Regions from separate parts of the Streptomyces sp. NPDC025618 genome, predicted to be linked through region 1. Evidence: riboswitches for the same ligand, from Rfam matches in the RefSeq annotation. Region 1 holds a riboswitch; the other holds the start of a gene.
What was found. Region 1 has a riboswitch for S-adenosylmethionine ahead of thrC (threonine synthase). Riboswitches for the same ligand answer to the same signal wherever they lie in the genome.

Region 1 (15,483 bases):
TTCAGCTGAAGCCCGCCCCCCACCAGAATGCGCGGCTCGTAGCCCGGCTCGTCCCCCCGCGCCGCCTCGGCGAGCAGCGTGGGGATGCCGTCGTCGACGCCGGAGGCGGAGCCGGCGGTGAGGTAGGTGTCGAGGCCGGGGAAGTCGGCGAGCTGCTTGCGCAGGGCGTCCCGGTCGGCGGCGCGGTCGATGGCGCGGTGGAAGGTCCACCGGGCCCGGGGCCCGACCGCCTCGGCGAGGGCGGCGACGGCGGTGAGGTCGGCCCGGCCGTCGTCGGTGAGGAAGCCGAGGACGAACTCGTCGGCGCCCTCGGCGGCCAGCGCCCGAGCGGCATCGCACAGGGCGGCGAGCTCGGACGCGGTCCCGGCGGAGAAGCCGTCGGTGGCGCGGAGCATGACGCGTACGGGGAGGGAGACGGCCGCGCGGACGGCGGCGAAGGTCGCGACGGAGGGGGTGAGCCCGTCCGCGGCCATGTCGGTGACCAGTTCGAGGCGGTCCGCCCCTCCGGCCTGGGCCGCCACCGCGTCCTCGGGGGTGAGCGCGATGACCTCGAGAATTGGTCTAGACATGTAGCACAGAGTGCCACACCGGCGCCCGGCGTCAAAAGCGGTGCTCCACAATTGGCCTATGGCAGACACGGCGGCAGACACGCCCCAGCACCCCTCCGGCCCCGCCCTGCGCGCCCGCTGGCGGGACACCGTCGTACGGGCCCGCGGCGGGGCCACCGCCCCGGACCCGGCGCCGTACGCGGAGGACCTGCTGCGCCGCTGGTCGGAGCCGCAGCGCCGGTACCACACGGTCGACCACCTGACGGCGGTCCTCGACCGCGTGGACGAGCTGGCGGCGTACGCGGAGGACGTCGACACGGTGCGCTTCGCGGCGTGGTTCCACGACGCGGTCTACCGCCCGGACCGCTCGGAGAACGAGGAGCGCAGCGCGCACCTCGCGGAGCGCGCCCTGCCGGAGCTGGGCCTCGGCGCGGACCGGACCGCGGAGACCGCCCGGCTCGTCCGGCTGACGGTGACGCACGACCCGGCGGAGGGCGACCGCAACGGCGAGGTGCTGTGCGACGCGGACCTGGCGGTGCTGGCGGGGGCCCCGCAGGAGTACGCGGCGTACGCGGCGGCGGTCCGCGAGGAGTACGGCTTCGTGCCCGACGCGGCGTTCCGCGAGGGCCGGGCGGCGGTGCTGCGGCATCTGCTGGGGCTGCCGTGCCTGTTCCGCACGCCGCTGGGCCACGAACGCTGGGAGCCGACGGCCCGCCGCAACCTCGCGACGGAGCTGGAGCTGCTGACGGCCTGAGGGCGCTACAGCAGCCCGCCGGCGGGCCGTTCGTGCTTGGGCCTGCGCAGCCCGGCCACCACCAGCAGCCGCACGAGCTCCTTGCTGCCCACCTCCCGCGCGCCCATCCGCACGGCCTCGCCGTACGACGTCGAGGGGATGTCGTAGTGGTCCCGGTCGAACGCCCGCGAGGGGGCGCCGAGCCGCGCCGCGAACTCGTGCAGCTCGGCGAACGACACGTCGCTGACCAGGTGGGACCACATGCGTCCGTGACCGGGCCAGGTCGGCGGGTCGATATAGAGGGTCACCGCGGTGCCGCCCCCAGCGACCCCACGCGCGCCACCAGCACCGCCTGCTTGGCGCAGGCCCAGTGCGGGTCGGGGCCGAGCTCGGGCTCGACCTCCAGGGCGTGCGGGTCGCCGGAGTCCGTGCAGACCGGGCACAGGGGCCACCGGCCGTGCCGCTCCAGCAGGGCGTCCTGGACGTCCTGGGCGATCAGCCCCACGACGAACGCCACGCCCTCCGGCCACTGCTCGACCCACCACCGGCGGTGGACCACCGCGTCCTCGACGAGGGAGACGACATCGGCCTCCGCCACGTCACCGGCCATGAGGTCGGCGAGGACGAGGGCGCGCGCCGTGTGCAGTGCCTGTTCGAGCTCCATATGGTCCATTGTCCGGGATGGGAAGGGTTGACGGTTCACCGGTCCGAAAATACCTTTCATGGGGTGAGCAGCAAACTGAAAGAAACTTTCATGGCCGTCCCGGCACCCGCCGCCACACCCCCGGCCCCCGGCGCGCTGGCCGCCAAGGTCCGCACGCTGGCGCCCTCGATGACCCGCTCCATGCAGCGCGTCGCCGAGGCCGTGGCGGGTGACCCGGCGGGCTCGGCCGCACTCACGGTCACCGGTCTCGCGGAGCGCACCGGCACCAGCGAGGCCACCGTCGTCCGCACCGCGCGCATCCTGGGGTATCCCGGCTACCGCGACCTGCGCCTGGCGCTCGCCGCGCTCGCGGCCGAGCAGGCGGCGGGCCGCGCCCCGGCCGTCACGGCCGACATCGCGGTGGACGACCCGCTGGCCGACGTGGTCGCCAAGCTCGCCCACGAGGAGGCGCAGTGCCTGGCCGACACCGCCGCCGCGCTGGACCCCGCGCAGCTGGAGTCGGCGGTCGGCGCGCTGGCCACCGCCCGGCGCACCGACGTCTACGGCATCGGCGCGTCCCATCTCGTCGGCCAGGACCTGGTGCAGAAGCTGCTGCGCATCGGCATGATCGCGCACGCCCCCGCCGACCCCCACCTGGCCGTCACCAACGCCGTGCAGCTGCGGGCCGGTGACGTCGCCATCGCCATCACCCATTCGGGCCGGACCACCGACGTCATCGAGCCGCTGCGGGTCGCCTTCGAGCACGGCGCGACGACGATCGCGATCACCGGCCGCCCGGACGGGGAGATCGCGCAGTACGCCGACCACGTCCTCACCACCTCCACCGCCCGCGAGAGCGAGCTGCGCCCGGCCGCCATGTCGAGCCGCACCAGCCAACTGCTCGTGGTGGACTGCCTGTTCATCGGCGTCGCCCAGCGGACGTACGAGCGGGCGGCGCCCGCCCTGTCCGCCTCCTACGAAGCGCTCGCCCACCGGCACGACCCCCGCCGCTGAGAACCGCCGGGGCCGTCCGAGACCACCAGCCCGCCACGGAAAGGCGCCGCCCCCATGGACTCGCCCGCGCACGCGGAGCTCCGCGCCGAGCTCGCCGCCCTCACCACCGAGGCGTTCCGCCCCGAACTCGCGGACATCGACCGGCTGCCCACGCTCGACATCGCGAAGATCATGAACGGTGAGGACGCCACCGTCGCCGCCGCCGTCGCCGCGCGGCTCCCCGGCATAGCCGAGGCCATCGACGCGATCGCGGCCCGGATGGCCGGTGGCGGGCGGCTCGTCTACGCGGGCGCGGGCACGGCCGGCCGGCTCGGCGTGCTGGACGCCAGCGAGTGCCCGCCGACCTTCAACACCGACCCCGCGCAGGTCGTCGGCCTCATCGCGGGCGGCGCGCCCGCGCTGGTCACGGCGGTGGAAGGGGCCGAGGACAGCCGGGAGCTGGCCGCCGGGGACCTGCGGGCGATCTGCATCGGCCCGGCCGACACGGTCGTGGGCGTCTCGGCGTCCGGCCGCACCCCGTACGCCCTCGGCGCCGTCACGCACGCCCGCGCGGCGGGCGCGCTCACCGTCGGGCTGTCCTGCAACGCCGGCTCACCGCTCGGCGCGGCCGCCGAGCACGCGATCGAGGTCGTCGTGGGGCCCGAACTCCTCACCGGCTCCACCCGGTTGAAGGCGGGCACCGCGCAGAAGCTCGTCCTCAACATGCTCTCGACCATCACCATGATCCGGCTCGGCAAGACCTACGGGAACCTGATGGTCGACGTGCGTGCCTCCAACGACAAACTGCGCGCCCGCTCCCGGCACATCGTCGCCCTGGCGACCGGAGCCTCCGACGCGGAGACGGAGGCGGCGCTGGCGGAGACCGGCGGCGAGGTGAAGAACGCGATCCTCGTCGTGCTCGCCGGGGTCGACGGCCCCACGGCCGCGCGCCTGCTGGAGGAGTCGGCCGGGCACCTGCGCACGGCCCTGCGTGCGGTCGCCGGGGGCTGACCCGCGGGAGAGAATTCCGTTACGAGCGTCCCCGGAGCAAGGGACTTGCCCATGGCCCCAGACGACAGCCACGCCGCCACGGCCGCCGCGCTGCTCCCGCTCCTGGGCGGCGCCGGGAACATCGCCTCCGTCGAGAACTGCATGACCCGCCTGCGGCTGGAGCTCCACGACCCCGCCCTGGTCCGGGGCGAGGCGCTGCGGGCGCTGCCGGGCGTGCTGGGTGTGGTCGAGGACGGGCGGGCGTACCAGGTCGTGCTGGGCCCGGGGGCCGTCGCCCGGGTGGCGCCCGAGCTGGCGCGGCTGAGCGCGGCCGAGCCGAGCGCGGCCGCGCCCGTCACCGCCGAGGCCCTGGCCGAGCGGGGCGCGGCGATCCGCGCCGGGCGCGCCGCGCGCAACGCCACCCCGGGCAAGCTCTTCCTGCGCCGGATCGCGGCCGTCTTCGTGCCGCTGATCCCGGCGCTGATCGGCTGCGGCATCGTCGCCGGGCTCGGCGGGCTGCTCACCAATCTCCACTGGCTGCCCGGCCTCTCGCCCGCGCTGACCGCGATCGCCTCGGGCTTCATGTCACTGATCGCGGTGTTCGTCGGCTACAACACGGCGAAGGAGTTCGGCGGCACCCCGGTGCTGGGCGGCGCGGTCGCGGCGATCACGGTGTCCGGCGGCGTCGGCCGGGTCAGCGCCTTCGGGGAGCGGCTGGCGCCGGGCCAGGGCGGGGTGCTCGGCGCGCTCGCCGCCGCCCTGCTGGCGACGTGCGTCGAGAGGTGGTGCCGCGGACGGGTGCCGGAGACCCTGGACGTCCTCGTCACCCCGACGCTCACGGCGCTGGCGACGGGCCTGGTCACGCTGTACGGGCTGATGTACGCGGCCGGGAAGGCGGCCGCGGCCGTCGGCCGGTGGGCGGACTGGCTGCTGGCCAACGGCGGCGCGGGCGCGGGCTTCGTGCTGGGCGGGCTGTTCCTGCCGCTGGTGATGCTGGGCCTGCACCAGGCGCTGATCCCCGTCCATACGACGCTGATCCAGCAGGAGGGCTACACCGTCCTGCTGCCGATCCTGGCGATGGCGGGCGCGGGCCAGGTGGGGGCGGCCCTCGCGGTCTACGTCCGGCTCCGGCGCAACCTCTCGGTGCGCGGCACGATCCGCTCCGCGCTCCCGGCCGGCTTCCTGGGCATCGGCGAGCCGCTGATCTACGGCGTCTCGCTGCCGCTGGGGCGGCCGTTCGTCACGGCGTGCGTGGGCGGCGCGTTCGGCGGCGGCTTCGTGGGCCTGCTCAACCAGCTGGGCACCAAGGTCGGCACCACGGCCATCGGCCCGTCGGGCTGGGCCCTCTTCCCCCTGCTGAAGGGCAACCACGGCCTCGGCCGGACGGCGGCGGTCTACGCGCTGGGGCTGCTGGTGGGATATGTGGCGGGGTTCGTGGCGACGTACCTCTTCGGCTTCGGCAAGGCGGCGCTCGCGGAGCTGAACGCGCGAACGCCCGAGGGCGGCACCCCGTGATGGGGTGCCGCCCTCGGAAGACTTGAGCCGTTCCCGGCTCACCGGACGGAAGCCGGTGAGCGACGGGAGGAGTCGGCTCAGAAGTCCATGTCACCGCCCGGCATGCCGCCCGGAGCGGCCGCGGCGGCCTTCTCCGGCTTGTCGGCGATGACGGCCTCGGTGGTCAGGAACAGCGCGGCGATGGAGGCGGCGTTCTGCAGGGCGGAACGCGTGACCTTCGCCGGGTCGATGATGCCCTCGGCGATCATGTCGACGTACTCGCCGGTCGCGGCGTTCAGACCGTGGCCGACCGTGAGGTTGCGGACCTTCTCCACGACGACGCCGCCCTCGAGACCACCGTTGACGGCGATCTGCTTCAGCGGGGCCTCCAGGGCCAGGCGCACGGCGTTGGCACCGGTGGCCTCGTCGCCCTCGAGCTCGAGCTTCTCGAAGACCGCGGAAGCCTGGAGCAGGGCCACGCCACCACCGGCGACGATGCCCTCCTCGACGGCCGCCTTCGCGTTGCGGACGGCGTCCTCGATGCGGTGCTTGCGCTCCTTGAGCTCGACCTCGGTCGCGGCACCGGCCTTGATGACGGCCACGCCGCCGGCCAGCTTCGCGAGGCGCTCCTGGAGCTTCTCGCGGTCGTAGTCCGAGTCGCTGTTCTCGATCTCGGCGCGGATCTGGTTGACGCGGCCCTGGACCTGGTCGCTGTCACCGGCACCGTCGACGATGGTCGTCTCGTCCTTGGTGATGACGACCTTGCGGGCGCGGCCGAGCAGGTCGAGACCGGCGTTCTCCAGCTTGAGGCCGACCTCCTCGGAGATGACGGTGCCACCGGTGAGGATGGCGATGTCGCCGAGCATGGCCTTGCGGCGGTCACCGAAGCCCGGGGCCTTGACGGCGACGGACTTGAAGGTGCCACGGATCTTGTTGACGACCAGGGTCGACAGGGCCTCGCCCTCGACGTCCTCGGCGATGATCAGCAGCGGCTTGCCGGACTGCATGACCTTCTCGAGGAGCGGCAGCAGGTCCTTGACCGAGCCGATCTTCGAGTTGACGATCAGGATGTACGGGTCGTCCAGGGACGCCTCCATACGCTCCATGTCGGTGGCGAAGTACGCCGAGATGTAGCCCTTGTCGAAGCGCATACCCTCGGTGAGCTCCAGCTCCAGACCGAAGGTCTGGGACTCCTCGACGGTGATGACGCCTTCCTTGCCGACCTTGTCCATCGCCTCGGCGATGAGCTCGCCGATCTGGGTGTCGGCGGCGGAGATGGAGGCGGTGGAGGCGATCTGCTCCTTGGTCTCCACGTCCTTGGCCTGCTCGAGCAGCGCACCGGAGACGGCCTCGACGGCCTTCTCGATGCCGCGCTTGAGGGCCATGGGGTTGGCGCCCGCGGCGACGTTGCGCAGGCCCTCGCGGACCAGCGCCTGGGCCAGGACGGTCGCGGTCGTCGTGCCGTCACCGGCGACGTCGTCCGTCTTCTTCGCGACCTCCTTGACCAGCTCGGCGCCGATCTTCTCGTACGGGTCCTCGAGCTCGATCTCCTTGGCGATGGACACACCATCGTTGGTGATCGTGGGGGCGCCCCACTTCTTCTCGAGGACGACGTTGCGGCCCTTGGGGCCGAGGGTGACCTTGACGGCGTCGGCGAGCTGGTTCATCCCGCGCTCGAGACCGCGCCGTGCCTCCTCGTCGAACGCGATGATCTTGGCCATGTGAAGTGGTCCTCCCAGGACGGGGTGGATTTCTCCGGACCGCGCTGGCGCCCGCGACGGACGGCTCACCGGCCTGGCGGTTCCTTGCCCCACCCGGCTGATGGACCTCACCGACGGTCCAAATCTGTCACTCTCACTCGGAGAGTGCTAACGCCAATGATTAGCACTCGACCCACCAGAGTGCAAGCGATCCGTTCATGAGCGCACCGTTAGTGGCACCGGGGGCACCCCCGGACGAAGTCTGGGGGCGCAAGCGATCCGTTCATGAGCGCACCGTTAGTGGCACCGGGGGCACCCCCGGACGAAGCCCGGGGGCGCAAGCGCCTCCACAGAAGGACGCGCGCGACGGGACACCTCCGGGTACACACGGAACGCGCGCGTGTACGCGCACACGTACACGCGCGAGGGCACACGAAGGGCCCGTACCCCGGTGCGCGGGTACGGGCCCTCCTGCGAGCTGAGTGAGCCGGTGGTCGATGCGCCGAGATCAGACGGCGAGCTTGACCATGTCCGCCTGCGGCCCCTTCTGGCCCTGCGAGATCTCGAACTCCACTCGCTGACCCTCCTCGAGGGTGCGGTAGCCGTCCATCTGGATCGCGCTGTAGTGGACGAATACATCCGCACCACCGTCGACCGCGATGAAGCCGTACCCCTTCTCCGCGTTGAACCACTTGACGGTGCCCTGAGCCATGCCTAACTCCCCTATTACTGGCCCTTGCGCAGGACCGCACTTCGCGGACCCGGGTCAGACCTCACCTCCGGAACTTCTCCCCAGCCGGTGGCAGGGGAAATCCCGATGGTGTGCGCCGGAACGCGTCGACCGCGGCTGAATGTATCTGCACGGATGCCGTCTGCAACAGGTCACTCGGACGAGAATTCCCGGCGCGGCTGATTGCTGAAATGCGGCGAACTCCGGTGGATCCAGGGCAAGTCGGGCCGGGCATAGCGCAAGCAACCCGACAATTCGCGCACACAGTTCGCGCACAACTTGACGGGTTCTCATATGCGTTCGGCACTGACGCCGGAGGGGGATCGCCCCAACTGTATCGCGCTCAACAGACGGAATCGCCCCGTCCGTTTCACGGCCGGGGCGATTCAGGGGGTCTTTCGCAGGGAGCTTGCGTAAAGCTCAGCCGCCGGCGACGGCGGGGATGATCGACACCCCGGCGCCGTCGGGCGTGGGCGTCGAAAGCCCCTGCTCGAAGCGCACGTCGTCGTCATTGACATACACGTTCACGAACCGGCGCAGCTTCCCCGCGTCGTCGAGGACACGGGCGGCGATGCCGGGGTGGTTCTTCTCCAGATCGCCGATCACCTCGGCCAGCGTCGCCCCCTCGGCGGGGACTTCGGCGACACCGCCGGTGTAGGTGCGGAGGATGGTGGGGATGCGAACGGAGATGCTCATGGGGGTCCTGCCTTTCCGGTCTTCCGGTGAATGGTCGGGTGGGGACGTCAGCCGGTGGCGAGCCCGGCGGCGCGGAACGCCTCCAGGGACGGCCGGATGGTCGCGGACGGCCCGGCCGCCACGGCGTCCAGCGTCTTGAGCCCGTCGCCGGTGTTGAGCACGACCGTCGTCAGCGCCGGGTCGAGCACCCCGCGCTCGATGAGCTTGCGGGTGACGCCCACCGTCACCCCGCCCGCGGTCTCCGCGAAGATCCCCTCCGTGCGGGCCAGCAGCCGGATCGCGTCGACGATCTCCGCGTCGTCCACGTCCTCCACGGCACCGCCCGTCCGCCGGGCGATGTCGAGCACATACGGCCCGTCGGCGGGGTTGCCGATCGCGAGGGACTTCGCGATCGTGTCCGGCCTCACCGGCCGCACCACGTCGTGGGCGTCCTTGAACGCGCGGGAGACCGGCGAGCAGCCCGCCGCCTGCGCGCCGAAGATCCGGTACGGCCGGTCCTCGACCAGGCCCAGCGCGATCAGCTCCTTCAGCCCCTTGTCGATCTTCGTGAGCTGGGAGCCGGAGGCGATGGGGATCACGATCTGGTCCGGCAGGCGCCAGCCCAGCTGCTCGCAGATCTCGTACGCCAGGGTCTTGGAGCCCTCGCCGTAGTACGGGCGGAGGTTGACGTTGACGAAGCCCCAGCCCTCGCCGAGCGGGTCGCCGATCAGCTCGGAGCAGAAGCGGTTCACGTCGTCGTAGGTGCCCTCGATGCCCACCAGGTCGCCGCCGTAGACCGCGGCCATGACGACCTTGCCGGCCTCCAGGTCGTGCGGGATGAAGACACAGGACTTGAAACCCGCGCGGGCCGCGGCGGCACCGACCGCGCCGGCGAGGTTGCCGGTCGAGGAGCAGGAGAGCGTGGTGAAGCCGAAGGCGCGCGCCGCCTCGACAGCGATGGCGACGACGCGGTCCTTGAAGGAGTGCGTGGGATTGCCGGAGTCGTCCTTGACGTACAGCCCGCCGGTGACGCCCAGCTCGCGGGCGAGGTTGTCGGCCTTGACGAGCTTGGTGAAGCCGGGGTTGAGGCTGGGCTTCTCCGTCACGTCCGCGGGTACGGGCAGCAGCGGGGCGTAGCGCCAGATGTTGTCGGGACCGGCCTCGATGCGGCGGCGCAGGGCCTCGGGATCGCCGGTGGGGAGGTCGTACGCGACTTCGAGCGGGCCGAAACAGGCGGCGCAGGCGAAGATGGGACCGAGGTCGAACCGCTCCCCGCACTCTCGGCACGAGAGGGCGACGGCGGGACCGAGCGCGACAGAAGTGGTTGAGCTTTCGACAGACTGCACAGCCATGGAGGCGAGGCCCTTTCTCCTCATCTTCCTCGCGGCGAACCTCGCCACGAGACGGAATTGGCACCTTCCCCACCGGGAGCCTCGCGCTTGCGAGACCGGCGGGAGGGTTGCCGGGGCTTCAACGGGCCGTGTCCCTCTGCCCCTCTGGATGAGCGGTATGGCACTGGGCACTGCCCAGGCGTTTGTGCGCGCGGTGACCCCGACATACGACGGCGTTCCGCGTTGTTCAGACTGTAACCGAAGGCACGGACACCCGAGCAGGTCGTCCGTTCCGCGAGATGCGTCACAGGACCACACCGGAGCAGAGGAGTCGTTCACGTGCTGGAAGAGGTGGAGCGCTGGCTGGGCCGGCGGTCCTGGTCCGTCGGAGACCGTCCGCTCGACCAGCTGCTCGCGGCCAAACGGGAGAAGGGCACCACCGTCAGCGTGGTGCTTCCGGCGCTGGACGAGGAGGCGACCGTCGGCGACATCGTCGCCACGATCCGGCGCGAACTGATGACGGACGCGGTGCCGCTGGTCGACGAGCTGGTGGTGCTCGACTCCGGCTCCACCGACCGCACGGCCGAGGTCGCCGCCGCGGCAGGCGCGCGCGTGGTGCACCGCGACTCGGTGCTGCCGCGGCTGCCCGCCCTGCCCGGCAAGGGCGAGGTGCTGTGGCGGTCGCTGCTGGTGACGCGCGGGGACGTGGTCTGCTTCGTCGACGCCGATCTGCGCGACTTCTCCGCGGATTTCGTCTCCGGCACCGTCGGCCCGCTGCTGACCGACCCGGGCGTCGCGTTCGTGAAGGCGATGTACGACCGCCCGCTCGGCGAAGTGGCCGGACAGGGCGGCCGGGTGACCGAGCTGGTGGCCCGCCCCCTGCTCAACCTGCACTGGCCGCAGCTGGCGGGCTTCGTCCAGCCCCTGGGCGGCGAGTACGCGGCCCGCCGCTCGCTCCTGGAACGCCTGCCGTTCCCCGTGGGCTACGGCGTGGAACTGGGCCTCCTGGTCGACGCCCTCCACACCGTCGGCCTGGACGCCCTGGCCCAGGTCGACGTGGGCGTCCGCGTCCACCGCCACCAGGACGGCCGCGCGCTGGGCCGGATGGCCGCGGCCATCTACCGCACGGCCCAGCTGCGCCTGGCCCGCGGCCACCTGGTGCGGCCGTCCCTGACCCAGTTCGAGCGTACGTCCGAGGGATTCGTCCCTCGGACGTACGCGGTGGACACGGAGGAGCGACCCCCGATGCGGGACATCCCGGAATACGCGGCACGGGACGCGGCGTAGGGGGTCTTTTCCTTGTCCTCAAGCGCCGGACGGGCTGGATTTCCAGCCCGTCCGGCGCTTGAGGACAACGCGCGAAGCGTGTTGCAGGGGGTCTGGGGGATCGCCCCCAGTTTCGGGAAGGGGCGGGGCTGGGGAAAAGGCCCGCCGCAGGCGCAGCCGACCGCACCCACCCCCGGCCCCGACAAACGTTTGAACGACCGGCAGCCAGGCAAGGCTGGCCACATGGTCGTTGAGCACACGCAACCGCACACCCACACCGCGCAGATCGTCGTCGCCTCCAACCGCGGCCCGGTCTCGTACAAGCTGGTCGACGGCGAGCTGACCGCCGGCCGGGGCGGTGGCGGCCTCGTCTCGGGGCTCAGCGCCATAGACCGCGACGCCGGCGCCGTGTGGGTGTGCGCGGCCATGGGCGAGGGCGACCGCGAGGCGGCGCGGCGCGCGGGCCGCAGACTCGACACCGAGGACACCGGCGGCCACCGGGTGCGCATGCTGGACGTCGACCCGGACACCTTCGCCGCCGCCTACAACGGCATCGCCAACTCCGTGCTGTGGTTCGTCCACCACATGCTCTACGAGACGCCCCTGGCACCCGTCTTCGACGCGGACTTCCGGCGGCAGTGGGCGGCGTACGAGGCGTACAACGCGGCCTTCGCGGACGCCCTCGCCGAGGAGGCCGCGCAGGGCGCCGCCGTGCTCGTGCAGGACTACCACCTGGCGCTGGTGCCGGGCCTGCTCCGGGAGCGCCGTCCCGACCTGCGGATCGGCCACTTCTCGCACACCCCCTGGGCCCCGCCGGACTACTACCGGCTGCTGCCGGACGACGTCGCCGAGCGGGTGCTGCGCGGCGTCCTCGGCGGTGACCGCGCGGCCTTCCTGACCGAGCGCTGGGCGGACGCGTTCGCCGACTGCTGCGAGAAGGTCCTGGGGGCGGAGGTCGTCCGCGGCACGGGCGGGACGGCGGTGCTCTTCGAGGGCCGGACGACCCGGCTCGGCGTGCACGGCCTCGGCGCCGACGCGGACTTCCTGCGGGAGCGCGCGCACCGCGCGGACGTCGAGGAGCGGATGGCCGCGCTCCGCGCCCAGCTCGGCCCGGACCGCAAGGCGATCGTGCGCGTCGACCGCACCGAGCTGTCCAAGAACATCGTGCGCGGCCTCCACGCCTACCGCCGGCTGCTGGAGGACCGCCCGGAGTGGCGGGGCAAGGTGGTGCACATCGCCTTCGCTTACCCCTCGCGGCAGGATCTGAAGGTCTACCGCGCGTACACGGCGGAGGTCGAGCGGGTCGCCCGGGAGATCAACGCGACGTTCGGCACGGCGGATTGGGAACCGGTCTCCCTGCACGTCAAGGACGACTTCGCCCGCTCGCTCGCCGCCTACCGCCTGGCGGACGTCGCGCTCGTCAACCCCATCCGCGACGGCATGAACCTGGTCGCCAAGGAGGTCCCCGTCGTCTCCGACCACGGCTGCGCTCTCGTCCTCTCCCGGGAGGCGGGGGCGGTGGCGGAGCTGGGGGACGACGCGCTCGTGGTCAACCCGTACGACGTGGAGGCCACGGCGTCGGCGCTGCACGAGGCTCTCCTGATGGACCCGTCGGAACGGGCGTCGCGCACGAAGCGGCTCGCCGCCGCGGCGGTGGCGCTCCCTCCGGCCCGCTGGTTCCTGGACCAGCTGGCCGCGCTGTAACCGCGTGGGCTACGCGCCCCGGACCCCCGCAACACGCTTCGCGCGTTGTCCTCAAACGCCGGACGGGCTGGATTTCCAGCCCGTCCGGCGTTTGAGGACGCGCCCGAAGGGCGCTCCCGCCGCAGGCGCCACCGGCCCGCACCCACCCGCCGCACACCCCCCGCGCACACCCCGGAGCAAACACCCGGCCAGCCTTCGGCAAAGTGCTTCGGGCCGCCGCCTGCCCCGCCCCGCCCCCGGGTAACCATGAGGCCATGCAGATCGCCCCACCCCGAGCCGCCACCGCCCTCGCGGCCGTCGCCCTCGTCGCAGCCGCACTGACCACCGGCTGCTCCTCCGACTCCGGGAGCAAGAGCTCCGACGACACCAAGAACGCCAAGTCCGGCGCCTCCCCCTCCGCTTCGGCCACAGGGTCGTTCGCTCCCTCCACGGGAGACGGCGCCATACCCGTGGGCCCGGGCCCCCAGCCCGCGTACACCGTGCAGAAGCAGCCCGCGGAGGGCAGCTGTCACTACCAGTACACCTCGGCCAAGGAGCCCCTGCCCGACCCCAAGTGCACGCCCGGAGCGACGAATCCGAAGGTCACGCAGGCGACGTTGAAGACGACGATCTGCCGTAGCGGCTACACCAAGGACATCCGGCCGCCGGTCGGCATCACCAGCCGCGAGAAGACCGCCAACGCGGCCTCGTACGGTTACAAGGGCTCGATGAAGGACTACGAGTACGACCACTTGATCAGCCTCCAGCTCGGCGGCGACCCCAACGACCCGCGCAATCTGTGGGTCGAGCCGCCCTCCCCCGGCCACAAGCCGGGCGCGGGGCCCAACAACCCCAAGGACGTGGTCGAGACCAAGCTCAAGACCGCGATCTGTTCGGGCAAGGCGGACCTCGTCAAGGCGCAGCAGGCGATCGCCCACGACTGGACGACGGCGCTGAAGACCCTGGGCCTGCCGGAGAAGGCGGCCAAGGGTGACCCGACCGCCGCCAAGGACCCGGACGACGAATGAGGTTCAGCCGGTGGGCAGGCGGTCCGCGAGGGCCGTCAGCAGCTCCACCACGCCGCTCGGGCCGTCCACCACGAGGTCGGCCCGTTCGGCGAGTTCGGTGACCTCCGTGCTGCCGCTGCACACGAGGAGGCCGGCCAGCCCTTCGGCGCGCAGCTCCTCCACGGCGGCGAAGGCGGCGAGGTCGCCGAGGTCGTCACCGGCGTAGAGGACGGCGCGGGCGCCCGTCTCGCGCACGTACTCGGCGAGGGCCACGCCCTTGTCGATGCCGGGCGGGCGCAACTCCAGGACGAACCGGCCCGGTTCGACGATCAGGCCGTGCCGCGCGGCGAGCGCTTCCAGCGGGCCGCGCAGGGCGTCGTAGGCGGCCTGGGGGTCGGCGGCGCGCCGGGTGTGCACGGCGATGGCGCGGCCCTTGTCCTCGACCCAGGTGCCCCGCCAGGCGCCGGACCGGTCGAGCTCCCCGGGCAGCGCGGCCTGCACGGCCGCGACGCCCGGGTGCGGGGCGGGGGCCTTGACGGTGCCGGTGACGGCGTCCCAGCGCTCGGCGCCGTAGTGGCCCAGCACGACGAGGTGTTCCAGCCCCGGGACCCCGGCGAAGCCGCCGTAGCGCACGGCCACGCCCGCCGGGCGGCCGGTGATCACGGCGACGGAGCGCAGCGCGGGCGCGAGGCGCGCGAGCGCGGGCACGGCGCCGGGGTGGGCGCGGGCCTGCTCGGGGTCCGGGACGATCGGGGCGAGCGTGCCGTCGAAGTCCAGCGCGACGACGCTCTTGTCCGGCGCGGCGAGCAGCTCGGCGAGGCCGTGGCGGCCGGCGCGGCTGCGGGGTTCGGGGAGTGGATGACTGCCCATGGGACGACCCTACTGTCCTGGAGTGCCGGAGGTGCTCGAACGTACGACGGGGAACGGTCCGGCTAGCGCCGTTCCCGCCGTGCCTCGCGCAGCCGCCGGAGGCGGTTGACCGTCACCGGGTCGTGGGCGAGCGCGGCGGGGTCGTCCAGCAGCGCGTTGAGCAGCTGGTAGTAGCGGGTGGGGGTGAGGCCGAGGTCCTCGCGGATCGCGCGTTCCTTCGCGCCCGGACCCGGCCACGCGCGGCGCTCCAGCGCCAGCACGTCCCGGTCCCGCCCGGAGAGCCCCGGCCCGCCCGGCCCGGGGTCCACGAAATCCTCGTCGGCCATCGTCTAGCGCCCCTGACTCGCCGTCTCCAGGGAGTTCGCCTCGCGCTCGATCTCGCTGAGCACGCTGTTCGGGTCCCCGCCGGTCTTCACCGTGGAGCCGATCTTCTCCTTGATCGCCTTGCTGACCGCCGCCCAGGACGTCTTGTCCGCGGGGTAGAACTCGGCGCTCTCCAGCTGGTCCAGGAACGGCCTCAGCCGCTTGCGGCCCGAGTCCGCGGCCATCTTCGCGGAGGCGGAGGCGGTCACCGGCAGCAGGTCGTACTGCCCGGTGAAGTCCAGCACGTTCTTGGTGCTGTAGACGAAGTCGAGGAAGGCACCGATCTGGTCGCGGTTGCCGTTCTGCTTGAACGCCATCATCCAGTCGGCGACGCCCATGGTCGACTTGGACTTGCCCTTGATGCCGGGCAGCGGCGCGGTGATGTACTTGATCCCCTTGGCGCCGGCCTGCTGCATCAGCGTGGGGTGGCCGTTGAGCATCCCGACCTCGCCCTTGC
Region 2 (15,719 bases), on a different contig from region 1:
CTTCCACGTCTCCGACTCGTACTTCGTGGTGGCGCACTTCCACTACGTGATCTTCGGTACGGTCGTCTTCGCGATGTTCGCCGGCTTCCACTTCTGGTGGCCGAAGTTCACCGGCAAGATGCTGGACGAGCGCCTGGGCAAGATCACCTTCTGGACGCTGTTCGTGGGCTTCCACGGCACGTTCCTGGTGCAGCACTGGCTGGGTGTCGAGGGCATGCCGCGCCGCTACGCCGACTACCTGGCGGCGGACGGCTTCACCACGCTGAACACGATCTCGACGATCAGCTCATTCCTGCTCGGCCTGTCGATCCTGCCGTTCTTCTACAACGTCTGGAAGACCGCCAAGTACGGCAAGAAGGTCGAGGTCGACGACCCGTGGGGTTACGGCCGCTCGCTGGAGTGGGCGACCTCCTGCCCGCCGCCGCGGCACAACTTCCTCACGCTGCCGCGCATCCGCTCCGAGGCCCCGGCCTTCGATCTGCACCACCCGGAGATCGCGGCCCTGGAGCTCGAGGAGAACCTCGCGCACGACAAGGCCCTCGCGGGTGGCAAGGAGGCCGGCAAGTGAAGGTCCAAGGCCGGATGTTCATCTGGCTCTCCGTCTTCGTCCTCGCCATGGCGATCGTCTATGGCGTGTGGTCGAAGGAGCCGGCCGGTACCACCGCGCTGTTCCTGGCCTTCGGCCTGTGCATCATGGTCGGCTACTACCTGGCGTTCACCGCGCGCCGGGTGGACGTCGGCGCCCAGGACAACGTGGACGCCGATGTCGCGGACGACGCCGGTGAGCTGGGCTTCTTCGCCCCGCACAGCTGGCAGCCGCTGGCCCTGGCCGTCGGTGGCGCGCTCGCCTTCATGGGCGTCGTCTTCGGCTGGTGGCTGATGTACTTCTCCGCCCCGGTCATCCTGGTCGGCCTCTTCGGCTGGGTGTTCGAGTTCTACCGCGGCGAGAACGCGAACCAGTAGGTTCCGCCGGACCGCGCACGCCGGGCCCCGCACACCGCAAGGTGTGCGGGGCCCGGTCGCGTTCCGCCCCGGGAGCCCGGGGCGGTGCCACGGACGGAGCAGCGCCGGGCCACCGCCGCAAAAGCACCCGTTCGCAGCATCCCGCAGGCCGTGCCCCCCGTTCCTTCCTACGGTGTGACCATGAGTCACTCACCTCGATGCCGCACGGTGTTCCGGGGGGCCCTGCTGATGGTCTCGCTGGCCCTGGGGGTCTCCGCGTGCGGCGACTCGTCCAACCCGCTGGCCGACAAGCCCTACGACGCGACCGGGCAGGTCATGCTCACCAGCGCCGGTGACGGGGAGAAGGCCGACCCCAGCAAGCCGCTGGAGGTGCGGGCGAGCGGCTCCGACCGGATCACCGACGTCACCGCCACGGACGCCGCCGGGCGCTACGTGCAGGGCGAGCTCGCCCCCGACGGCACCCACTGGCACAGCACCGGCGCCCTGGCGGCCGGCGCCCACTACACGGTGCGGGTGAGCACCGAGGACGAGAACGGCGCTCCAGGGCGCCGGACGATCGGTTTCGACACCAGTGCGGCAGATCGCCTGCTGAGGGTGAGTTTCGGCCCGCAGAGCGGCACCTACGGCGTCGGACAGCCCATCACCGCGGAACTCAGCGCCCCCGTCCAGGACCCCGCCGCCCGGTCGACCATCGAGCGGGCCCTCAAGGTCGACTCCGAGCCCTCCGTGGAGGGCGCCTGGCACTGGGTGGACAACCGCACGCTGCACTACCGGCCCAAGGAGTACTGGCCCGCCCACGCGACCGTGGAGGCCCGCTCCGGCCTGGACGGCATCAAGGTGGGCGGCGGCCTCTACGGAGGGTCCTCCAAGCCCGTCAAGCTCACCATCGGCGACCGCATCGAGGCCATCACCGACGCGGCCGGCCACAGCATGACCGTGCTCCGCAACGGCCAGGAGATCCGGTCCATCCCGGTGACCACCGGCAAGCCCGGCTACGCCACCCGCAACGGGGTCAAGGTGGTCCTCGGCCGCGAATCCTTCGTACGGATGCGCGGCACCAGCATCGGCATCGCCGAGGGCAGCGACGACTCGTACGACCTGCCCGTCTACTGGGCCACCCGGGTCACCTGGAGCGGCGAGTACGTGCACGCCGCCCCCTGGTCCGAGGGGTCGCAGGGCGCCGAGAACGTCAGCCACGGCTGCACCGGCATGAGCACGGAGAACGCCAAGTGGTTCTTCGACACCATCCACCTGGGCGACGTCGTCAAGGTCGTGGGCAGCGCCGGGGCCACCATGACGCCCTTCGACAACGGCTTCGGCGACTGGAACATGTCATGGCAGCAGTGGCGCGAGGGCAGCGCCCTGGCGGCCGGGAAACGCGACGGGAGCAGCCCCGCCGATGCGGCCCGCCTCCGCCCGCGGCTCTAGCCCCGCTCCGGGCCGTGAGCGGCCCTCAGGCACCCACCGAGTGCCGCGCGGCGTCACGCAGCAGCCCGGCCAGGGCGCCGGCGAAGACGGCCGGGTCCAGCGGATGGGTGACCGCCGCGTCCGCGCGGCTCCAGGTGGCCAGCCAGGCGTCCTGCGGGCGGCCCATGAGCAGCAGCACCGGCGGGCAGCGGAACACCTCGTCCTTGAGCTGCCTGCAGACGCCCATGCCGCCCGCGGGCGCCGTCTCGCCGTCCAGCACGCACACGTCGATCCGGCGCTCCTCCAGGGCCTTCAGGACCGCGGGGAGGGTCGCGCACTCCAGATAGCGCACCGGTGGCACATCGGCGGCGGGACGCTGCCCGGCGGCCAGCCGTACCTGCTCGCGGGTGCCCGCGTCGTCGCTGTAGACCAGCACCGTGGCGGTCGGCTGCATCGTTCCTCCAGGCTTGTGGACGAAGGGCACGGCTGTGGCTCTGATGCGGAACGCACCGTTGCGCGGATGCTACTCCGCGGGCGCCGCGCCCGAGGAGGGGCGGGAAAACCGGGATGCGTCGCGAGCCGGCCCGACGGCCCGTCACCAGCGCGTCCCACCGGGGCCGCACGGGCCCGCGGAGGCGATGCTTCCCCCCTTTGGGGGATCGCCGGCCTGGGCCGTACGAGCAGCGCATACGCTCTTGACACACCGAACGGCACCCCCCGGAGTGAGCGCGAGATAAGCGACCGACATAATGTCGGTCGTGGCGACAGCAACAGCAGTAGATACCGGGCACGCGCACCCGTCGGTCAACCGGCCGAACCTCACCAGCGTCGGAACCATCATCTGGCTGAGTTCCGAGCTGATGTTCTTCGCGGCCCTCTTCGCGATGTACTTCACCCTCCGATCGGTGACCGGCACGGACCACTGGAAGGAGATGGCTTCCTCGCTGAACGTTCCGTTCTCAGCGACGAACACCACGATCCTGGTGCTCTCCTCCCTCACCTGCCAGCTCGGCGTCTTCGCCGCCGAGCGCGGCGACGTGAAGAAGCTGCGCACCTGGTTCGCGATCACGTTCGTGATGGGTGCCATCTTCATCGGCGGTCAGATCTTCGAGTACACGGACCTGGTCAAGAAGGACGGGCTCTCCCTGTCCTCCGACCCGTACGGCTCGGCGTTCTATCTGACGACGGGCTTCCACGGACTGCATGTGACAGGCGGCCTGATCGCCTTCCTGCTGGTCCTTGGCAGGACGTACGCGGCCAAGAGGTTCACTCACCACCAGGCGACGGCGGCCATTGTCGTGTCCTACTACTGGCACTTCGTCGACGTGGTCTGGATCGGCCTCTTCGCCACGATCTACTTGATCAAGTAATCGAAGATTTCGGTTTCGGTCCGACCGGACCAAACAGTCCAGCATCGACGCAGAAGATCCTGACACCGGGGTAATCCGTGAAAAAGCTCTCCGCACGACGACGCCATCCGCTGGCGGCGGTCGTCGTCCTACTCTTCGCGCTGGCGGTAACTGGGGGGCTGTACGCCGCGTTCGCGCCGGCGGACACGGCCAAGGCCGATGACACCGCCGCCCAGTCCCTTGCCATCGAGGAGGGCAAGAAGCTCTATTCCGTGGGCTGCGCAAGCTGCCACGGCACCGGCGGTCAGGGCACCTCCGACGGCCCGAGCCTCGTCGGCGTGGGCGCCGCGGCCGTCGACTTCCAGGTCGCCACCGGCCGCATGCCGCTCCAGCAGCAGGGTGCCCAGGCACCGCGCAAGAAGGCGATCTACTCGCAGGCCGACATCGACCAGCTCGCGGCCTACATCGCCTCGCTCGGTGCCGGTCCGTCGGTTCCCACCAAGGACCAGTACAGCCCCGACGGCGCGGACATCGCCAAGGGTGGCGAGCTCTTCCGGACGAACTGCGCCCAGTGCCACAACTTCACCGGCAAGGGCGGCGCGCTCTCGAACGGCAAGTTCGCCCCGTCGCTTGAGGACGTCGACCCCAAGCACATCTACGAGGCCATGCAGACCGGCCCGCAGAACATGCCTTCCTTCCCCGACACCACGATGTCGGAGAAGAACAAGAAGGACGTCATCGCGTACCTCGACACGGTCAACAGCAGCAAGTCGGAGAGCCCGGGCGGCCTCGAACTCGGTGGCCTCGGCCCCGTCAGTGAGGGCCTGTTCGCGTGGATCTTCGGCCTGGGCGCGCTGATCGCCGTCGCCATCTGGGTTGCCGCCCGGACCGCAAAGGCCAAGAAGTCATGAGTAGCCAAGACATTCCAGAAGAGCACCTGCCGAGCGCGCAGGGCCACACGACCACCGGTGCCGTGACCGAGCCCGCCGGCGACCCGTTCGCCGACCCGGGCCTGCCGCCGCACGAGCACCGCGTCCAGGACATCGACGAGCGGGCCGCCAAGCGCTCCGAGCGTGCGGTCGCCTTCCTGTTCCTGCTGTCGATGGTGGCCACGGTCGGGTTCATCGCCTCGTACGTGTCCATCCCGGTCCACAAGAACATCTACGTCTTCCCGATCGGCCACATCAGCGCGCTGAACTTCTCGCTGGGCCTCACCCTGGGCGTGGCGCTGTTCTGCATCGGCGCGGGCGCGGTCCACTGGGCCCGCACCTTGATGTCCGACGTGGAGGTCGCCGACGACCGGCACGCCATCGCCGCCGAGCCCGAGGTCAAGGCCAAGGTCCTGGCGGACTTCGCGGCCGGTGCCGAGGAGTCGGCGTTCGGCCGCCGCAAGCTGATCCGCAACACCATGTTCGGCGCGCTGGCCCTGGTGCCGCTCTCCGGTGTGGTGCTGCTCCGCGACCTCGGTCCGCTGCCGGGCACCAAGCTCCGCAAGACCGCCTGGTCCGAGGGCAAGATGCTGATCAACCAGAACACGAATCAGCCGCTGCGCCCCGAGGACATCCAGGTCGGGTCCCTCACCTTCGCCATGCCCGAGGGCCTGAAGGAGGAGGACCACGATTTCCAGAAGGAGATCGCCAAGGCTGCCCTGATGATCGTCCGGCTCCGTCCGGAGAACATCAAGGACAAGAAGGAACTGGACTGGTCGGCGGACGGTATCGTCGCCTTCTCCAAGATCTGCACGCACGTCGGCTGCCCGATCAGCCTCTACGAGCAGCAGACGCACCACGTGCTCTGCCCGTGCCACCAGTCCACCTTCGACCTGTCCGACGGCGGACGGGTGATCTTCGGTCCGGCCGGGCACGCTCTGCCGCAGCTGCGGATCAAGGTCAATGACAAGGGCTACCTCGAGGCGATGGGCGACTTCGCCGAGCCCGTCGGTCCTGCCTTCTGGGAGCGCGGATGAGTACTTCAACGACCGATGCCTACGGCGCCGACGCGCAGGGCAGGCGCAAGGCGCCCGCTGGCGAGCGGGTGGCCGACTGGGCCGACGGCCGGCTGGGCATCTACACCCTGGCCAAGGCCAACCTGCGCAAGATCTTCCCGGACCACTGGTCCTTCATGCTGGGCGAGGTCTGCCTCTACAGCTTCCTGATCATCATCCTCACGGGTGTGTATCTGACGCTGTTCTTCCACCCGAGCATGGAAGAGACCGTCTACCACGGTCCCTACGTCCCCATGCAGGGCATGCGGATGTCGGAGGCGTTCGCCTCCACGCTGAACATCAGCTTCGACGTCCGTGGCGGTCTGCTGGTCCGGCAGATCCACCACTGGGCCGCGCTGATCTTCCTCGCGGGCATGTTCGTCCACATGATGCGCGTCTTCTTCACGGGCGCGTTCCGCAAGCCGCGTGAGATCAACTGGCTGTTCGGCTTCCTGCTGTTCGTGCTGGGCATGTTCACCGGCTTCACCGGTTACTCCCTGCCGGACGACCTGCTGTCCGGCACCGGTGTGCGGTTCATGGAGGGTGCGATCCTCTCCATCCCGATCGTCGGTACGTACATCTCGATGTTCCTCTTCGGCGGCGAGTTCCCCGGCTCGGACTTCGTGCCGCGGTTCTTCTCCATCCACGTCCTGCTGCTGCCGGGCATCATGCTCGGCCTGGTCGTGGCGCACATAATCCTTGTGGCGTACCACAAGCACACGCAGTTCCCCGGCCCCGGCCGGACGAACAAGAACGTCGTCGGCCTGCCGCTGATGCCGGTCTACATGGCCAAGGCCGGAGGCTTCTTCTTCCTGGTCTTCGGTGTGATCGCGGCCGTCTCCGCGATCGCCACGATCAACCCGATCTGGGCCATCGGCCCGTACCGGCCGGACCAGGTGTCCACCGGTGCCCAGCCGGACTGGTACATGGGCTTCTCCGAGGGCCTGATCCGTGTCATGCCGGGCTGGGAGATCAACCTGTGGGGTCACACGCTCGTCCTGGGCGTGCTCATCCCGCTGATCATCTTCCCGACGGTGCTGGCCGCCATCGCCGTCTACCCGTTCATCGAGTCCTGGGTGACCGGCGACAAGCGTGAGCACCACCTGCTGGACCGCCCGCGCAACGCCCCGACGCGCACCGCGTTCGGCGCCGCGTGGATCAGCTGGTACTTCGTGCTGCTGGTCGGTGGCGGAAACGACCTGTGGGCCACCCACTTCCACCTCTCGATCAACGCCATCACCTGGTTCGTCCGCGTCGGCTTCTTCGTCGTCCCGGTCCTGGTCTTCGTGGCCACCCGCCGGATGTGCCTGGGCCTCCAGCGCCGCGACAAGGACAAGGTGCTGCACGGCCGCGAGTCGGGCATCATCAAGCGCCTGCCGCACGGTGAGTTCGTCGAGGTCCACGAGCCGCTCTCGCAGGAGCAGCTGCACACCCTCACGGCGCACGAGCAGCCCAAGCCGCTCGAGCTCACCCCCGAGGTCGACGAGAACGGTGTCGAGCGCAAGGCCGGCGCCACGCAGAAGCTCCGGGTGAAGCTCTCCAAGGGCTTCTACGGCGAGGGGACGCAGATCCCCAAGGCGACTGCGGAGGAGTTCCAGGAGATCACCAGCGGCCACGGCCACCACTGATCCGCCTCGCACCGGCCCCGGCCGGTCAGTGATCGCTGATCGCCACAGCAAGAGCCCCGTCCAGCGCGTGGACGGGGCTCTTCGCCGTTCCCGGGCCTGGATAGGCTGGTCGGGCAGAGCCCCGGACGGCCGCGGCTCGCAGGCCGACCACCAGGAGTGTGGACCATGAACGTTGTGACCCCGGCAGGCGGCGACAGCGCGGTGGCACCCTCCTGGCCGGGTCTGCTGAACACCCTGCTGAGCGGGTCGGACCTCGGCGCGGACGACACCGCCTGGGCCATGGACCGGATCATGCGCGGGATGGCCACCGACGCCCAGATCGCCGGGTTCGCGGTCGCGCTGCGGGCCAAGGGCGAGACCGTCGCCGAGATCTCCGGTCTGGTGCGCGCGATGTACTCGCACGCCAACCTCATCGACGTGCCCGGCCCGAGCGTGGACATCGTGGGCACCGGCGGCGACGGCGCCAAGACCGTCAACATCTCGACCATGGCCTCGATCGTCGTCGCCGGCACGGGCGTCAAGGTCGTCAAGCACGGCAACCGCGCGGCGTCCTCCTCCAGCGGCGCCTCGGACGTCCTGGAGAAGCTGGGCGTCAATCTGGACCTGACGCCGCGGCGGGTGGTGGAGGTCGCGGAGGAGGCGGGCATCACCTTCTGCTTCGCGGTGAAGTTCCACCCCTCGCTGCGCTATGTGGCGGGCGCGCGGCGCGAGCTGGGCATCCGCACCACCTTCAACGTGCTGGGCCCGCTCACCAACCCCGCGCAGGTGCGCGCCCAGGCGACCGGTGTCGCCGACGCCCGCATGGCCCCGATCCTCGCCGGCGTGCTCGCCGAGCGCGGTTCCTCGGCGCTGGTCTTCCGCGGGGACGACGGGCTGGACGAGCTGACCACGACCGCGACCTCACGGGTCTGGGTCGTCCGCGACGGCCAGGTCCGGGAACAGCCCTTCGACCCGCGGGACGTGGGCATCCCGCTGGTCCCCGTCGAGGCGCTCAAGGGCGCCGACGCGTCGTACAACGCCGATGTCGCCCGCCGTCTGCTGGCCGGTGAGACCGGCCCCGCGCGGGACGCGGTGCTGCTGAACGCGGCCGCGGCGCTGGTGGCGCTGGACCCGACGGACGCGCCGCTCACCGAGCAGATCGCGGCGGGCATCGCCCGCGCCGCCGAGTCGGTCGACTCCGGGGCGGCGAAGCGGGCCCTGGACCGCTGGGTGGCCGCGAGCAACGCGTAGCGCGACTCCGGACCGGGGCGCGGTGATCCCGTGCCCCGGACCGGAGTTCGGCGCCCCCGGGCCGGCCGGTGTCCGTGATGCGGACGCCCTTTCCGCCCGACGATCAGTTGTGCCATAATCTCCGCCAGGTCACGAGTGACAGCGACACGGCCCCGGCCCGCTGTCCGGCAACCCTCCTTCCGTGGCGGGGTGCCCCGGGTGATGACCAGGTCGCAGGCAATGAGGTCTGCGGCAAGCGCGGATCCCTCGCCAGGGATCCTGGTTGTCGAGGGAGATCCTCCATGATTCAGCGAATGCGATAGGGCCGAAGGCCCGTTTCCCCCACGCCCCGCCCACGGCACCGCCGTGCGCCGGGCCGTCCTTTCCGCACACCGCAGAGGTCTCTCGCGGGTGCGTGTACACCGCCTTTCCGCCTTGTACCCGGGAGAATTCGCCATGTCCGCATGCCCTGTCGCCGCCGAGCCCACCGTCGGCACCGCCCTCCTGCCCGTCCTCGGCCACGACGTCCGCGTCCCGCTCGTCACCGGGGGCGAGGTGACCTACGCGGCCCTGGACTACGCGGCGAGCGCCCCCGCGCTCCAGCGGGTGTGGGACGACGTCGCGGCGTACGCCCCGTACTACGGCAGCGTGCACCGCGGGGCGGGCTACCTCTCGCAGCTGTCGACCGACCTCTTCGAGAACAGCCGGGCGGAGATCGCCGCGTTCCTCGGCTGCCGCGCCGGTGACCAGGTCGTCTTCACCCGCTCGACCACCGACTCGCTCAACCTCCTCGCGACCGCGCTCCCGCCGGGCACGCGGGTGTTCGTCTTCGAGTCCGAGCACCACGCCGCGCTGCTGCCGTGGGGGCGGCGCGCGGATGTCACCGTCACCTACCTCGACGCGCCCCGCTGCCCGCGCCAGGCGGTCGAGATCCTGGAGCGCGCCCTCGCGGACCGCGAGCCGTCCCCGAGCTCTCGGCTCCGCTCGAGCGGGGGAGGCTCCCATGGCCCCGCCCTGGTCTGCGTGACGGGCGCGTCGAACGTGACCGGCGAGCTGTGGCCCGTACGGGAGTTGACGGCCGCCGCCCACGCGCACGGTGCCCGGATCGTCGTGGACGCGGCGCAGCTGGTGCCGCACCACCCGGTGGACCTCACGGAGCTGGACGCCGACTGGATCGCCTTCTCCGGGCACAAGCTCTACGCGCCGTTCGGCGCCGGGGTGCTGGCCGGGCGGCCGGACTGGCTGCGGGACGCGGAGCCGTACCTCGCTGGCGGCGGCGCCAGCCGCGCGGTGACACGGGGCGCCGGGGGCGGCGTGGACGTCGAGTGGCACGACACCGTCGCCCGGCACGAGGCCGGCTCGCCCAACGTCATCGGCGCCTACGCCATCGCGTCGGCCTGCAAGGCGCTCCGTGAGGCGGGCTTCGACCGGCTCGTCGAGCGGGAGCGGCAGCTCGTCGCGGCCGTCCGCGAGGGCCTCGCCAAGGTGCCGGGCGTCCGCGTGCTGTCGCTCTTCGGCGACGGAGAAGGGGAGGTCCAGCGCGTGGGCGTGCTCTCCTTCGTCGTCGACGGCTGGAACAGCTCGCACTTCGCGGCGGCCCTGTCCGCGGAGTACGGCATCGGGGTGCGCGACGGGCTGTTCTGCGCCCACCCGCTGGTGCGCACGCTGCTCGGCGGCGCGTCGGACGCGCCCGGCGAGTGCGGCGCGCCGGAGGGGCAGTCGCTCAACGCGGTGCGGGTGAGCTTCGGGGCGGGGACGCCGGACGAGCACGTGGAGCGGTTCGTGCGGGCGGTGGGGGAGTTGGTGCGCGACGGCGCGCGGTGGTCCTACCGGACGGAGAACGGCCGCTGCGTGCCGGCGTGACGGCCGCGCGCACGGGGCGGGTGCGCGGTTCCCCGCCCCGCTCGCGGGGCGCGATCCCGGGCCCGGCCGCTCGACAGCCGGGCCGTGGGGGTCATGCCTCCAGCCCGATCGCGAACGCGGCCTCCAGGTCGTGCTGGGAGTACGTGCGGAAGGCGATGTGGGTCTCCGTGGAGGCGACACCCGGGACCTTGCTGATGCGGCCCGGGATGACGTCCGCCAGGTCGTCGTGGCGGGCCACGCGCACCATGGCGATCAGGTCCTGCGCACCGGTCACCGAATAGACCTCGCTGACGCCCTCCAGCGCGGCGATCTGCTCCGCGATCTCGGGGATCCGGTCGACGTCGGTCTTGATGAGCACGATCGAGGTGATCACGGCTGGGCTCCTATCGGGGGCCGGGGGGTGGGTCCCCGGGGGCTCGCGGCCCGTCGCCGGACGCGGCCGCTCTCTTCACTCTAGCCGCACACCTGTACCGGGCCCACGCGTACAGGAAGCCCAGCGAGAAGCCCAGCACATGGGCGAGGTAGGCCACCCCGGGCCGGTCGCCCGCGGTGCGGGCGGCCAGCCACTGGAGGACGAACCAGAAGAGCAGCACCGCCCACGCGGGGAAGCGCAGCGGCAGGAAGAAGAGGAACGGGAAGAGACTGGTGACCCGGGCCCTGGGGAAGAGACAGAGGAACGCCCCGAGCACCCCGGAGATCGCTCCGGACGCCCCCACCAGTGTCTGGACGGAGTCGGCGTGCACGGCCGCGTAGCCGAGCAGGGCCAGCGCCCCGGCGGCGAGGTAGAAGAAGGCGAAGGAGGCCCGGCCCATCCGCTCCTCGGCCATGGCGCCGAAGACATGGAGGAAGAGCATGTTCCCCAGCAGATGCAGCCAGTTGCCGTGCACGAAGAGAGCGGTGAGCGGGGTGAGCAGCCGTCCCGGCGAGCCGTGCCAGAGCTCCTCGGGCACCACGCCCCAGCGTTCGAAGTAGGCGGTCTGCGCGACCAGCAGACCGGCTGTGTCCCCATGGGAGCCCGGCGGAGCGGTCAGGCCCGAGGCGGGGCCGAGCAGGAAGACGGCGCAGCAGATACCGATGAGGGCGTACGTGACCAGAGGTCTGGTCCGGCGGTGGGGCGGTGGGCTCCGGCGCGCTGCCTTTCCGAGCATGGCCAGATCATGGCGTACGGGCAGCAATGCGCACAGAGTGCCTCGCCGGGCCGGGGCCGCAGGGGCCGGACCCGGCTGTGCTCCGCGCCGCATGACCATCAGGCCGTAGGGTTACGGGAAACACCCTGGCGGTGACGGCGCCACGCAGGCCCACGGCGTCGTCGGACACGACGCAGTTGACGAGGACGGACGACGAATCATGGGCGTTCCCCAGCCGACGGACCGGACGCGCTGGCGCTGCACGCTGTGCGGCAATCTGACCCGATTCGATGTCACGCGGACCACCAAGGCTGTGGAATACGTCCACCTCGACCTGGCCGGAGCGCCTCGGGTGGAGGAGCGAGACGTGGTCAGTGAGACGATCGAGTCCGTACGTTGCCGGTGGTGCAACGCGGTCGACGAGATCGAGCTGGTGGACAGGCCGGGCGCGAGCGCCTGAAGAACGGGAGCGGTGAGCGGTGGTTGAGCACACAGGCGGCGCGGACGCGGCCGGTGAACCGGATGACACCGGTGGGGCCGACGGCGTCGCCGAGGTGCTCGACCGCCCGCTGCCCGAGGGTGTGCGGCGGCGGGTCGTCCATCTGGTCGCCGAGGCGTTCGGCGGTCTGACGGTCACCGAACTGCCGCCCACGCTGCGGCAGTACGCCCGCTTCACCCCCAGCCGCCGGGCCAAGTTCGCGGGCAACGCCATGGCCGCCGCCGTGGAGAACGACGCCGCCTTCCGGCAGCGGATCTCCGCCCGGCTGCGGGAGACGGGCTCCGAGCTGGCCGAGGCGCTCGACTCCGGGGCGCCGCCCGCGGCGGCGGACCCCGAGGACGTCGCGGCCATGGCCTTCGTGCTGCGGCCCACGGGCTGGGTCAAGCTGGTCACCGCGGCCGGCGAGGAGGCCCAGCGGGCGAGCGCCGAGCGGGCGGGCGAGGAGGCCCAGCGCGAGCTGCGGCGGCTGCGCGAGGAGCTGGCCGAGGCCCGCGCCGACGCGCGTACGGAGTGCGACCGGATCCGCGCCGAGCTGGATGCCGCCCGCAAGGAGAACGACGCGATGCAGCGCAAGCTGCGCAGCGCGCTGAGCGATGTGCGGCGCGGCGAGGCGGCGTTGCGCAAGGCGGAGGGCGAGCTGGAGGCCGTACGGGCCGCCGGGGCCGCCGAGAAGGCGGCCGCCCTGGGCGAGGCGCGGCGGCTCAAGGCGCGTCTCGCGGAGGCCGAGGCGGGGCTGGAGGCGAGCCGCCGGGCGGTGCGCGAGGGCCGCAGCGTGGAGGACATGCGGCTGCGGCTGCTGCTCGACACCGTCCTGGACGCGGCGCAGGGGCTGCGCCGCGAGCTGGCGCTGCCGCCCGCGTCCACGCGCCCCGCGGACACCGTGGACGCCGTGGAGCCGGGCCGGATGACGCCCAAGGACATCGCCACGCGCGCCCTCTCGGAGACGGACCCGGCGCTCCTGGACCAGCTCCTCGCCCTGCCGCAGGCGCATCTGGTCGTCGACGGTTACAACGTCACCAAGACCGGATATCCGACGATGCCGCTCGACAAGCAGCGGCTGCGGCTGCTGGGCGGCCTGTCGATGCTGGCCGCGCAGACGGGCGCGGAGATGACCTGTGTCTTCGACGGAGCGGAGCTGGCCGCGCCCGTGCTGCTGGCGCCGCCGCGCGGGGTGCGGGTGCTCTTCAGCAAGCCCGGTGTGACGGCCGACGAGCTGATCCGCCAGCTCGTGCGCGCCGAGCCGCCGGGCCGGCCGGTCGTCGTGGTCTCCACCGACCGCGAGGTCGCCGACGGGGTGGCGAAGGCGGGCGCGCGCCCGGTGGCCTCCGCGCTGCTGCTCAAGCGGCTCGCCCGCACCTGACCGCTTGCGCGCGGCTTCTCCCGATGCGGGTGGAATACGAGCCTCCGTATGGTGCCTGAGTGTTCATCAGACGTCACCCGCTGTGTCGCGAGGGTAAAGGATGCGCTTGTGGGGCGTGATTTTCCGCCTGGGGATTTGAACGGATCATGGGGAGGTCACTAAGGTCGGGCCTCGAACCTTCGCGCGGTGATCATCCATTCGGGGTGACGGTGAAGGTCCCGCCGGAACCGCGGACTTCGCGCGGCAGGCGGCTGAGGAAGAAGGAGCTCGTCTCCGTGGCGTCCCACCGTCGACCCAAGCAGCCGGGCCGCACTCGCGTGACCGTGCTGACCGCGACCGCCGCCGCGGCCGTCGCCCTCTCCTCCCAGGCGGCGCACGCCGACTCGCCGTCGAAGTCGGACGCCAAGGCGAAGGTCGACAAGCTCTACGAAGAGGCGGAGCAGGCCACCGAGAAGTACAACGGGGCCAAGGAGAAGCAGGAGAAGCTCGACAAGCAGGTCAGCGAGCTCCAGGACAAGGTCGCCCGCGGGCAGGAGGAGCTCAACAAGCTCCGCGACAGCCTCGGTTCCCTGGCCACCGCGCAGTACCGCAGCGGCGCCATCGACCCCTCCCTCCAGCTGCTCCTCTCCTCCGACCCGGACACCTTCCTGGAGAAGGCCTCCACGCTCAACCAGCTGAGCGCCAAGCAGGCCGACACCCTGAAGCAGATATCCGAGAAGCAGCGCACCCTCAAGCAGCAGCGTGAGGAGGCGAGCGGCAAGCTCAAGGACCTCGCCGACACCCGCAAGGCACTGGGTGACAAGAAGGAAGAGGTCCAGAGCAAGCTCGCCGACGCCAAGGAGCTCCTCAACTCCCTCAGCGCCAAGGAGCGCGCCGAGATCACCGGCAGTGACGGCAAGGACGCCGGCAGCGGCGGCGCCAAGAGCGGCGGCGGTGACCGGGCCAGCCGCGGCGGCAGCCGCCCGGACATCAAGATCCCCGCAGGCTCGGGCCGTGGCGGCGCCGCGCTCGCCGCCGCGCAGTCCGTCATCGGCTCCCCGTACGTCTGGGGCGCGACCGGCCCCGACTCCTTCGACTGCTCGGGCCTGACCTCCTGGGCGTACGCGCAGGCGGGCGTCAACCTGGACCGCACCTCGCAGGACCAGGCCAACGACGGCACCCGCATCTACGACCAGAGCCAGCTCCAGCCCGGCGACCTGGTGCTCTTCTACGGCGACCTGCACCACATCGGCCTCTACGCGGGCAACGGCATGACGCTGCACGCCCCCAAGCCGGGCGCCAGCGTGCGCTACGAGTCGATGGGCAACATGCCCTTCCAGTTCGGTGTGCGCATCGGCTGACGCGCTTGGGCCGAACGGCTGACGTGCCGCCCGTTCGGGCGAATCGCGGCGAGCCCCGCTGACTCCGCGCCCCGCCGGTGACCTGCGTCTCCGGCGGGGCGTCAACGTTCCCGCTCCACCGGGTCTTTGAACCGGGGGTGACCGCGCCGCTACTGTCTGGCGCGCGGTACCCGGCACAGTGCTCCGCCCCTCTCCGGGCGGCAGGAGGGCACCGCGCACCCAGTGGAAGAACGGAAGGAGTGCGGCAGCCCGTGGCGTCACACCGTCGTCCCGCGCAGCCCGGTCTCACCCGGGTCACCGTCCTGTCCGCCGCCGTGGCCACCGCGGCCGCCGGCCTGGCGGCACCCGCCGGGGCCGCGCCCGGCGACCCCTCGGGCACGGCCAAGGGGTCCGGCACGGTGAAGGCACAGGTCGACCGGCTCTACGAGCAGGCCGAGGCGGCCACAGAGAAGTTCAACGCGGCCGGCGAGCGCACCGGCACCCTGCGGCAGAAGGTCGCCCAGGCCACCGACCGCGTTGTCCGCGGCCAGGAGAGCGTCAACCGGATGCGCCGCGCGCTGGGCATGATCGCCACCGCGCAGTACCGCAACGGCGCCGTCGACCCGGCGATCCAGCTGCTGCTGTCCTCGGACCCCGACGCCTATCTGGAACGGGCCGCCGTCCTCGACCGGGTCACGGGTCGTCAGGCCGAGCAGCTCAAGGCGCTCCTGGAGGCGCAGCGCACCCTGCGCCAGGAGCGCGCGGAGGCCGTCCGGGTCCTGGCGCAGCTGGAGGAGAGCAGGCAGGCCGTCGAGCAGCACAAGCGCGAGGTCGAGGGCAAGCTCGCCACGGCCCGCCGGCTGCTGAACGCGCTGCCCGAGCAGGACCGCGAGGCGTACGCCCGGGCCTCGCGCTCCGGCGGGGACCGCTCGGAGGGCTCGCTCGCCGGACTGCCGAACCTCGCCGGCCTCTCCTCGCGGGGGGCGGCCGCCGCGATGGCCGCCCGCTCGG

Region 2: another riboswitch for S-adenosylmethionine. It lies ahead of ACZ4A5_RS01090 (aminotransferase class V-fold PLP-dependent enzyme); the one in region 1 lies ahead of thrC (threonine synthase).

The regions. Positions count from the first base shown of each region.
Region 1 is NZ_JBVHLW010000070.1:2,193-17,675, reverse strand. Features, by position in the region: gene ACZ4A5_RS30695 (copper homeostasis protein CutC) at 1-569, opposite strand, end outside; gene ACZ4A5_RS30690 (HD domain-containing protein) at 628-1,302, shown strand; gene ACZ4A5_RS30685 (DUF4031 domain-containing protein) at 1,308-1,589, opposite strand; gene ACZ4A5_RS30680 (hypothetical protein) at 1,586-1,945, opposite strand; gene ACZ4A5_RS30675 (MurR/RpiR family transcriptional regulator) at 2,036-2,938, shown strand; gene murQ (N-acetylmuramic acid 6-phosphate etherase) at 2,993-3,928, shown strand; gene ACZ4A5_RS30665 (PTS transporter subunit EIIC) at 3,980-5,422, shown strand; gene groL (chaperonin GroEL) at 5,500-7,122, opposite strand; gene ACZ4A5_RS30655 (cold-shock protein) at 7,610-7,813, opposite strand; gene ACZ4A5_RS30650 (MoaD/ThiS family protein) at 8,252-8,527, opposite strand; gene thrC (threonine synthase) at 8,575-9,858, opposite strand; SAM riboswitch class I at 9,876-10,013, opposite strand; gene ACZ4A5_RS30640 (glucosyl-3-phosphoglycerate synthase) at 10,177-11,124, shown strand; gene ACZ4A5_RS30635 (alpha,alpha-trehalose-phosphate synthase (UDP-forming)) at 11,347-12,807, shown strand; gene ACZ4A5_RS30630 (hypothetical protein) at 13,062-13,814, shown strand; gene otsB (trehalose-phosphatase) at 13,818-14,663, opposite strand; gene ACZ4A5_RS30620 (DUF3263 domain-containing protein) at 14,726-14,989, opposite strand; gene ACZ4A5_RS30615 (extracellular solute-binding protein) at 14,993-15,483, opposite strand, start outside.
Region 2 is NZ_JBVHLW010000001.1:238,014-253,732, reverse strand. Features, by position in the region: gene ctaD (aa3-type cytochrome oxidase subunit I) at 1-568, shown strand, start outside; gene ACZ4A5_RS01130 (cytochrome c oxidase subunit 4) at 565-963, shown strand; gene ACZ4A5_RS01125 (L,D-transpeptidase) at 1,144-2,391, shown strand; gene ACZ4A5_RS01120 (hypothetical protein) at 2,417-2,824, opposite strand; gene ctaE (aa3-type cytochrome oxidase subunit III) at 3,120-3,740, shown strand; gene qcrC (cytochrome bc1 complex diheme cytochrome c subunit) at 3,818-4,630, shown strand; gene qcrA (cytochrome bc1 complex Rieske iron-sulfur subunit) at 4,627-5,685, shown strand; gene qcrB (cytochrome bc1 complex cytochrome b subunit) at 5,682-7,331, shown strand; gene trpD (anthranilate phosphoribosyltransferase) at 7,497-8,561, shown strand; SAM riboswitch class IV at 8,689-8,805, shown strand; gene ACZ4A5_RS01090 (aminotransferase class V-fold PLP-dependent enzyme) at 8,997-10,403, shown strand; gene ACZ4A5_RS01085 (Lrp/AsnC family transcriptional regulator) at 10,495-10,776, opposite strand; gene ACZ4A5_RS01080 (rhomboid family intramembrane serine protease) at 10,787-11,551, opposite strand; gene ACZ4A5_RS01075 (hypothetical protein) at 11,751-11,990, shown strand; gene ACZ4A5_RS01070 (NYN domain-containing protein) at 12,010-13,389, shown strand; gene ACZ4A5_RS01065 (C40 family peptidase) at 13,665-14,729, shown strand; gene ACZ4A5_RS01060 (C40 family peptidase) at 14,981-15,719, shown strand, end outside.